DNA from 2 places in the Demequina sp. TMPB413 genome. Region 1 is predicted to be linked to the other one. Evidence: riboswitches for the same ligand, from Rfam matches in the RefSeq annotation. Region 1 holds a riboswitch; the other holds the start of a gene.

Region 1 (4,579 bases):
CACGGCAGACCTGACCTTCTTCGAGAACGGCACCATCGCGACCACCTGGGATCAGATCGCAGGGTTCCGCGGAGTGTCGGAGGGCAACGTCACACGCTTCGCGATTGCGAAGGCCGAACCGCTCGCCACTGAGCACGCCGCGTTCCGCGACGGCATCCTGGGCAAGTCCGCCACGTATGTCACCATGCGAGAAGGTTTGGAGACCGTCGCGGTGGTGGACGCAGTGCTCGAATCCGCCCGCACGGGCACCACGATCAACCGTTAACGAGGGCGTCCCAGCATCGGGGCCACGACGGCCCCGATGCTATGCTCCGACCATGGGAACTGCGCTCGGGCAGACGCTCATCGTGATGCCGGCGTACAACGAATCCCAGTCCGTTGGGCGCGTGGTCAGCGAGACGCGTGCCACCCTCCCCGGCATCACCGTGCTGGTGGTTGACGACGGCTCCACCGACGGCACAAGCGACGTCGCGAGGGCCGCTGGAGCGCTCGTCGCCACGCTGCCCTTCAACCTTGGCGTAGGCGGCGCGATGCGTGTGGGCTTTCGCTATGCGGCCGAGCATGGCTTTCACGCGGTGGTCCAAATCGACGCCGACGGTCAACACGACCCCGCCACCGTGGCGGCCCTGCTGGAACGACTCGATGACTACGACATCGTCATCGGTGCCCGCTTTGCAGGCGAGGGCGCGTACGTGATGCGCGGCCCGCGCCGCTGGGCCAGCTGGGTGCTCGCACGGGTCATCAGCAGGACGGCCCGTTCGAAGCTGACCGACACCACGTCGGGCTTCCGCGCCTCCGGTCCGCGCGCGATCGAGTTGTTCTCTCGCGAGTACCCGGCGGAGTACTTGGGCGACACTATTGAGTCACTCGTGCTCGCCTGCCGCGCGGGCCTGACCGCCACCCAAGTTCCCACCGCGATGCGCCACCGCAGCGAAGGCGCGCCCTCGCAAAGCCCTGTGCGGGCCGCGATCTACCTGGCGAGGGCGACCCTGGCCCTCATGTTCGCGTACGCCCGGCCCAAGGCGAAGGCGCCGAGCACGAGCGAGGTGCCCGCATGAGTGTGAGGGCCTACATCTTCAGTATCGCGGCGGCGCTGTTTGTGCTTCTCGTGGTGGTGAGCCTGCTCCGCCAGCGCAAGTTGCGCGAGCGCCACGCCATCTGGTGGCTCGCCGCCGGCGCGCTGGCTCTCCTCGCAGGCGCGTTCCCCGAGTCTCTGACGTGGGCGGCGAGAGCGACAGGCATCGAACTGCCCGTCAACCTGGTGTTCTTTGTCTCGATCACCATTCTGTTTTTGGTGAGTCTGCAACACAGCGCCGAACTCACCCGCCTCGAGTCCAAGACGCGCGACCTCGCAGAGACCGTGGCGTTGCTCGAGTTGCGGGTGGGGGAGCTTGGCGGCGAGACGGCCGATTGCGCGGATCGCGGCGAGCCCAGGCACGACGGCGGTTCGGGAGCCGAGCGCTGACGCCCGTGAATTCTGGTCCCGACGCTACCCGTCCTCGCGTGTCCGTCGCCCTGTGCACCTATAACAGCGGTCGCTTCATCGAGACCCAACTGCGCAGCATTCTCGACCAAGACCTCCCTGTTGATGAGGTCCTCATTGGCGACGACGGCTCCACCGATGGCACGCTTGAGCGCATCGAGACCATCGCGGCGGCGCACCCCCGCGGAGACGTGGTGCGGATCGCCTTCACCGAGCCGTCCGGAGGGGTAGCACCCAACTTCTCACGCACGCTCGCGGCGTGCACGGGGGAATTGATCGCCTTGAGCGACCATGACGACGTGTGGCGTCCCGACAAGACGGCCACGCTCGTGCCGCAACTGCAAACGGCGAAGCGGCCCGCCATGATTTTCACCGACGCCCGCATTGTCGACGACGCCGGCGCGTTCAGCGGCGAGCACTTGTTCGCCTCCTATGGCGTCGCGTCGCACGAACTCGACGCCGTCATGGACGGCAAAGGCGCCGAGCCCCTCGTCCGCCGCAACATCGTTACCGGCGCCACAGCCATGCTCACGCGCGACCTCCTCGACGCAGCCCTACCAATCCCAGAGCACTATGTGCACGACGAGTGGCTTGCTTTCTTAGCTGCGTCCTTGGGCACGTTGCTGGTGGAGAAGCAGCCACTGATCGACTACCGCGTACACGGCAGCAACCAGATCGGCGTCCCGCCCCAGACGCTGTGGGGCCAGGTGCGCGTGGCCATGACCTATCGCCGCGATCGCTACGAGACACTGCGCACCAGGGCGGAGTCGCTCCGCGAGCGCCTTGCAGCCCACAACGCCGCAGCCGCAGACCTGGCACTCGTCGAGGACAAAGCACTCTTCGAAGCCCAGCGGGCGACGATGCCGTGGTTCTGGCCCGCCCGTCTACCGGGGATCATGCGCCGCTATCGTAGCGGCGACTACGCGCGCTTCACGCATCGGCCCGCGCTCGAGAGGTGGCGCGACCTCGTCCAGCCGATGTAATCCAAGGGGCGCGAGGACCTCCCGACCGTCGCGCTACGATGGCTTCACACGACAGGGGAGCGCCTCGCCGCAAGGCAAGGGCGCTGAGAGTGCGGACACGCCGCAGACCCTCGAACCTGATCCGGCTCGCACCGGCGTAGGGAGTCGAGACTCGTCCCCTCCTGATGAAGGAGGATCCATGAAGACCTCAACCACCATGTCCATGGCGGTCGCGAGCGCACTGCTGCTCGCCGCCTGCTCGGCCAGTGAAAGCAAACCCACCCAGGCGCCCACGTCCAGCGAGTCAGAAGCCCCTGCCGCCACCGGCGCCGTCACGGTCCTCACCCACGACAGCTTCGCGCTCCCTGAAGACGTGATCGCCGACTTCGAGGCGACCAGCGGCATCGACGTCACGTTTGAGCCGGTGGGCGACGCGGGAACGCTCGTGAACCAACTCGCCCTCACGTCGGGTGCGCCCCTCGGCGACGCAGTGGTCGGCATCGACAATACGTTCGCCTCGCGGGCCGTGGCGTCGGAGGCCCTCGCCGACTACGTCTCCCCCAGCGCGACCGACTCGGTCGCCGGTCAACTCACCGCGATCGACTACTCGGACGTGTGCTTCAACATCGACCTCGCGGCGTTCGGCGACGGGACGCCAGCACCCGCCACGTTCGACGACCTCCTCGAGCCCGAATACGCCAACATGGTGTCGGTCTCCAACCCCGCCACGTCGTCCCCAGGCCTCGCGTTGCTGCTCGCCACCTACGAGACGTACGGCGAAGGTTGGAAGGACTACTGGCGCGGCCTTCGCGACAACGGCCTGAAGGTCACGGCCGGCTGGTCGGATACCTACTTTGTCGACTTCTCGGTTCCCAACTACGGCGGCGACTACCCCATCGTGCTGAGTTACGCGTCGTCCCCGCCCTCCGAGGTGGTCGACGGCAACCCCACGAGCACCGCGCTGCTCGACACGTGCTTCCGCCAGGTCGAGTACGCGGGCGTCCTGGACGGTGCCCAGAACCCCGAGGCCGCCAAGGCCGTCGTCGACTGGATGCTGAGCGACTCCGTGCAGTCGGCACTGCCGGACAACATGTACGTCTATCCCGTGTCGCCCACCGCCACCATCCCGGCTGCGTGGGAGAAGTACGCGCCGCTATCAGACAACCCGATCGTCATGGATCCCGCCCAGATCGACGCCCAGCGCGATCAGCTGCTGCGCGAGTGGACCGAGATCGTGATCGACGGCCAGTAGTCCGATGCCCCTCTTCGCACGGCGCGGGATCGTCGCGGCAGCCGCCGCGGCGGTCCCCGTCGTGTTCCTGGGGGCCTTCTTCGCGTGGCCGCTCTTCGCCACTGTGCGCAGAGCCTTCTTCGCGCCGAGCCTGGCGGGCCAAGACGCCACGGTCTCGGTGCGCGCCGTCCTCCAGGCGGCGGGCACGACGCTGGGGTTGGCTGGCGCTGGCACCGCGCTGACGCTCGCGATTGGCCTGCCTGCGGCCTGGGCGCTGTATCGCCGACGCTGGCGCGGCTCGCGCTTGCTCGCGGCGGCGCTCACGGCCCCCTTTGTGCTTCCCACCATGGTGGTCGCCCTCGCGTTCCTGACGCTGCAGCGCGACCTGGCGCCTGCGCTCGGTGCCAGGCACGGCCTGCCGGCGATCATCGCGGCCCTCGCGTTCTTCAACGTCGCGGTGGTGTTGCGCACGGTGGGGCCGGCGCTGGAGGGCATGGACGAGCGGCTCGTGGCGGCCGCGCGCACCCTTGGCGCGTCGCGTGCCGCGGCCGCACGCCGGGTGGTGTGGCCTGCGGTGCGCCGGTCGGTGGCCGGGGCGGCGGCCATCACCTTCCTGTTCTGCTCGACGTCCTTCGCCATCGTGCTGGTGCTGGGAGGCACACGCATCAGGACGCTAGAGACCGCCGCGTACCTCGAGCTCACGTCGTTCCTTGACCTGCGCGGCGCCGCGATCATCGCGATCGTGCAGGCCTGCCTCATCGCCTCGGTGGCCGCAGGGGTGGGCTGGCTGTCGCGTCCCGGTCGCTATGCGGTGACCCAGGCCGCTCCCCTGCGCCCGAGTGCCGGGCGGAGCGATGCCGCCGCGATCGCGCTCGCCCTTGCCCCAGCCCTTGTCCTCACGCT
Region 2 (4,579 bases), 530 kb from region 1:
CGCCACCCCGCCGTAGCGCAGGGAACGTGACAGTCAGGCCTCGTACCGTCAAGACGGCGCCGACGCCGGAGGTGGGTCGGGCGTCAGCCCTCGCCATCTCCGTCGCCTTCCCCGTGACCGGCGTCGTCATTTCTGGGCGGGAAGGAACTCGTTGGTCCACGCTTCTCCCACGCCAGGGTCGCCGTCGAGCATGCCGCCGTCGGTGAGCCACTGCGAGAACTGCTCCCACGTCGCCCGTTCCTGCACTCCCCAGGTCTCCGGAGCGTCGGCGTACTGGTCCGCGAGCCACTGCGCGCTCGCGGTGACCAGTGCCTCGTCTAGCTCTGGCGCGGCCGCCATCAAGGCATCGGCCGCTGCCTGGGGGTCCTCCATTGCGGCGCCGTAGCCGCGGGCCGTGACCTCGACGAACGCGCGCACGGTCTCGGGGTGCTCGGCGATCTGGTCGGCCGACGTCGCGATCAGCGGCGTGTACCAGTCCGGGATGCAGTCGAACCAGTCGCGGAAGGCGATGGTCGAGACGTCCATGGCGTCCACGTCGCTCAGCCGAATGGTGTCCCACGCGTCCATCACCCAGGCGACGTCGAACTGGTCTTGGGTGAGCCCGATGCGGAAGTCGTCGCTCACCAGCGGCGTGTGTTCCACCAGCGCGGGATCGCCACCGTCGCACGCGACCAGGCTGGAGATGATGGCCTCCTCAAGCGCGGAGCCGTACGAGCCGTAGCGCTTTCCCTCCAGGTCGCGCGGCCGCGTGATCCCGTCGGACGTGAGCGAGATGAGCGACGAGGTGTTGTGTTCGATCACGGTCGCGAGGGAGACGACGTCGGCGCCGGCCGCGCGGGCGGGTAGCAGTCCCTCTGCCACGGAGTATGCGAAGTCGGCCTGGCCTGCGGCGAGCAGCTGAAGGCCCGAGGTCTCTCCCGGTTCGATCACGGTGACGTCCAAGCCCGCGTCCTCGTACCAACCGTTGGCGAGCGCCAGGTAGAGGCCGGTGTGGTTGGTGTTGGGCGTCCAGTCGAGCACGACGGTGACGGGGGTGAGGTCGTCAGGCGCGTCGGACGCGTTGTCGGTGGCCTGGGCGCTTGAGCATGCCGCGAGAGAGACGGCAACCACAGTTGTGAGGGTGGCGAGACGGATGGGGTGAGTCATGAGTTTCTCCTAGGTTGAGGTCTGGTGGGTGTGCCACGGCATCGCGAGGCGCCGCAGCAGGGCGATCACGACCACCAACACTGCGGTGAGCAGTGCGATGAGCACGATGCCGACAAAGATCTGGTCCACCGCGTAGGCCTTGCGGGAGCGCTGGATGAAGACGCCGATGCCGGATTCCCCTGCGAGGTATTCGGACACCACCGCTGCGCCCACGGCGTAGGTGGCGGCGATGCGAAGGCCCGCGAGCGCGCCCGGCACCGAGGCGGGCAACCGCACCAGCCATAGCTGATGCCTCCGCCCGCCGCCCAAGCCGGCCACGACGTCGGCGTGCTCGGCGTCCACCTCGCGGATGGCCGCCGTCGCGGCCACCAGCACGGGGAAGAACACCGTCAGCGCGACCAGCACCACCTTGGAGGTGAGCCCGAAGCCCGCCCACAGGATCATGAGCGGCGCGAGCACCACGGTGGGGATGGTCTGGCTGAGCAGCACCACCGGGCGGGTGGCGTGGCCGACGCTGGGGACGGCCGACGTGACGATGGCCAGCATCCACCCCAGCGCCGTGCCAAAGGCCAGGCCCAGCACGGCCTCGGTGGCCGTGGTGGCGACGTGCTGACCCAGGACCGATGACTGCTCGACCGCGGTGGCAACCACCTGAGAGGGACTGGGCAACACGAACTCCGGCAGCTCGCCAAGGTGTACCGAGGCCTCCCATGCTCCGATGAGCACCGCCACGGTGGCGGCGCCGATGAGCGCCGCGCGCCAGCGGTGGCCGCGCGGTCTGGCGGGACCGGTCATCGGCGGTGTTTGCCCACCAGGTCCTGCACGCTGGGGCCGGCGTCGTCCGCCCCGCCGGAGACCTTGATGACGGAAAGGCAACCTTCCGCGCCCGCGGCGAGGGTCGCGTCGTGCACCTGACGCAGCAGGGCCCACACGGCGTCGGGCGCGCCCTCGATGGTGGTGCCCATGGCGCCCACCTCGTAGGAAAGGCCCGACCCGGAGATGACGGCGATGGCGGCGTCCACATGGGCGTAGCGGTCGGTGGCGGTGCCGGTGGGGCGGGGCAGGACTTGGATCTCGGCGATCACGGTGACTCCTTGGCGAAAGGACCGGGGAGTCAGCACGGTGCACAAGTCAGCCATCGTCGGCACGGGGGGCATGCGCGGGGCAAGACCCCAAAGGGCCCGACTCTGCAGACGCCCGTGCCTTCAGACACGTCCTTACGCTGGCATTACCCAGGTCAAGTTCTCGGGTCTACGGCGCCTGTGGCCGTACTCTCAGCTCGGCTGCCCCGAGCTCCCCGCGTTTGCCCTTGCATCATAACCACATGATGGCGCCGGCCATGTGCCATGCGCGTCATTGTGCGTAGGGCGCCGTCGGGTGCCGCACGCTGCGTTCGGGGAAACACGACTCGAGTGCCGACCGAGGTCGCTCCGCCGCTATGACCGTGCGAACCTCAAGAGGTCGGCCAGGTCGTCGGGGTCTCGATCAGCGCGCCGCAGCGCGGCGAGATAGGCGGCGCGATCTGGCCCGGCAGCATCGAGACTCGCGCCTCCCCAGGTGAACTCCGGGACCCCGAGACTCCGAGCCAACAGGTCGGTCAACAGGCGGGCATGGCGGCCATTGCCGTTGGGAAACGGGTGGATCGCCACCAACTGGTGATGCACGCGAACGCACGCCATCTCCGGGGTGATCCATGTAGCCTCCGGCGCGACCCAGAAGCGGGCGCTTTCGACCAGATCACGTACAGAAACCGATATGCGGGCGGGATCCATGCCGATGTTGCGCTCCGACGCGCGATAGGTCCCTGCCCAACGCCACACGCTGCGGTACATCCGCCGATGCAGTTGGCGCACAAACTGTTCCGTCAGGAGACGATCAGCCGTACGGGCTGCAGGGGAGCGCGTTGCCCAGATGCGGGCCGAGGCGATGCCAGCTTGTTCCACCAGGTTGAGATCTGCGCGGGTGGCGATGAAGGTGGGGATGAGGCCCACGGCCTCCTCGTCGCTGACCGGTGTCGCGCCGTCGGGCAGGGGCTCGCTCACGGCTAGACACGCCACAAGGAGCGGGAGTCGATGAGTTGGGCGATCCGATCCTCGACCAGGCTCTGCGTGGCCTGCGCGTCGACGGATTGGTCCTCGAGGGCCATGGTGGTGGCGACGGGGCCCAGTTCTGCGCGAGCGACGACCTCGGCCTGGCGGTGAACCTGCTGTTCCAGCGGGACCCTCGGCACCAGGGCATACACGACGTCGCAGCCCAGAGCGTCGGCGGCGCGGGTCAAGGTGTCGAGCCCGATGGTGCCAGCGCGTTCGCTGGCCTCGAGTTTGCTGACGGCCATACTGGTTACCCCGAGTCGCGCAGCCATGTCGCGAGTCGACATGCCAAGAGCGTCGCGCACGGCACGGATCCAGCCGGACTGCGGACGCGCGAACACGTCTACGGGCGCCGTGCGAATGTGGCGGCTACGCAGGTCAAGTTGCCGGCGGGCAAGGCGTCGTGTTTGCATACCTCTAAGTTATCACAATGGGTGGATCGTGCATACGTGTACGTTTCCGAGAAGACGCACTACGCCTACGCATGGGTTTCAGTTGAGTGCGAGAACCTGCGGGCGCGTCTCCTATTCACCCATCCCGCACGTGCCGTTGAGCCACCTCTCGGCATAGTCCACGTCCCCGCCGACGATGCGAGGGATGAGGATGTCCCGATCACTTTCGCCCATTTGTGGGTTGTACTTCTGAATCACCTCGAGGTCAGGGAATCGCTGCAGTTGGGCGGCGGCGGTCGCGACGCGCTCGGGGTTGTCCACCTGGGAGGCCCCGACAAACTCGGCGATCCACGCGCACTGCCAGTGAGTGGCGGCCGAGACCAGGATGTCTCCCTTGGCGAAGGCAACGGGCACCTCGACGGCGTCGCCGGTGTCGGGGTCCGGGCGAAGGAGGCCAAATATGTAGGTGGTATCGGTCTCAGAGATGTAGGCGCCGCCCTGCCCTCCCGGCACCAGGTCCACGAGTTCCGGCGCGTAGAACCCTGGCGGGTACGGCTCGCCGAACACGGACATCGCGATCTCTGGCGACCCTGGGGCTGCGCCGAGGTCCGCCAAAGCGGTGATTTCCAGGACTTCCTTGGTGCGCGCATCAATGAGGATCAGGCTGTCGGCAGGCCACGATGGGTCAGGATCTGGCACCGCGAAATCCTCGCCCAGCCGGGCGTACACCCCGAGCGCGTCGATATTCGTGCGGTAGTACGCCTCCACCATCGTGTTGTCTGCGGTGTTGATGAGGACGGTGTCGGGGTGGTCGAGGATCTGATCCGGCCACTCGCCGCACGGCGCGTCGGGGGAGGAGTTGAACCACCCCATCAGTCCGCCCAGATCTCCGACGGGCTTGCCAGACACGACCTGTGCTGCAAGGCAGGCTGCGGCGCGCTGGGTCGGTGA

What was found. A riboswitch is a leader RNA that binds a small molecule or an ion and turns the genes downstream of it on or off. The one in region 1 is predicted to bind thiamine pyrophosphate.
Region 2: it holds a riboswitch for thiamine pyrophosphate, as region 1 does, so the genes downstream of both, LGT36_RS01860 (thiamine-binding protein) here and LGT36_RS13550 (thiamine ABC transporter substrate binding subunit) in region 1, are expected to answer to the same signal.

What each region holds. Positions count from the first base shown of each region.
Region 1 is NZ_CP096184.1:2,796,010-2,800,588, reverse strand. Features, by position in the region: gene LGT36_RS13570 (Gfo/Idh/MocA family protein) at 1-265, shown strand, start outside; gene LGT36_RS13565 (glycosyltransferase family 2 protein) at 318-1,058, shown strand; gene LGT36_RS13560 (DUF2304 domain-containing protein) at 1,055-1,465, shown strand; gene LGT36_RS13555 (glycosyltransferase family 2 protein) at 1,504-2,466, shown strand; TPP riboswitch at 2,510-2,626, shown strand; gene LGT36_RS13550 (thiamine ABC transporter substrate binding subunit) at 2,645-3,697, shown strand; gene LGT36_RS13545 (iron ABC transporter permease) at 3,702-4,579, shown strand, end outside.
Region 2 is NZ_CP096184.1:401,485-406,063, forward strand. Features, by position in the region: gene LGT36_RS01845 (ABC transporter ATP-binding protein) at 1-97, opposite strand, end outside; gene LGT36_RS01850 (ABC transporter substrate-binding protein) at 127-1,146, opposite strand; gene LGT36_RS01855 (ABC transporter permease) at 1,156-1,941, opposite strand; gene LGT36_RS01860 (thiamine-binding protein) at 1,938-2,231, opposite strand; TPP riboswitch at 2,344-2,456, opposite strand; gene LGT36_RS01865 (mobile mystery protein B) at 2,583-3,188, opposite strand; gene LGT36_RS01870 (mobile mystery protein A) at 3,191-3,649, opposite strand; gene LGT36_RS01875 (hypothetical protein) at 3,761-4,579, opposite strand, start outside.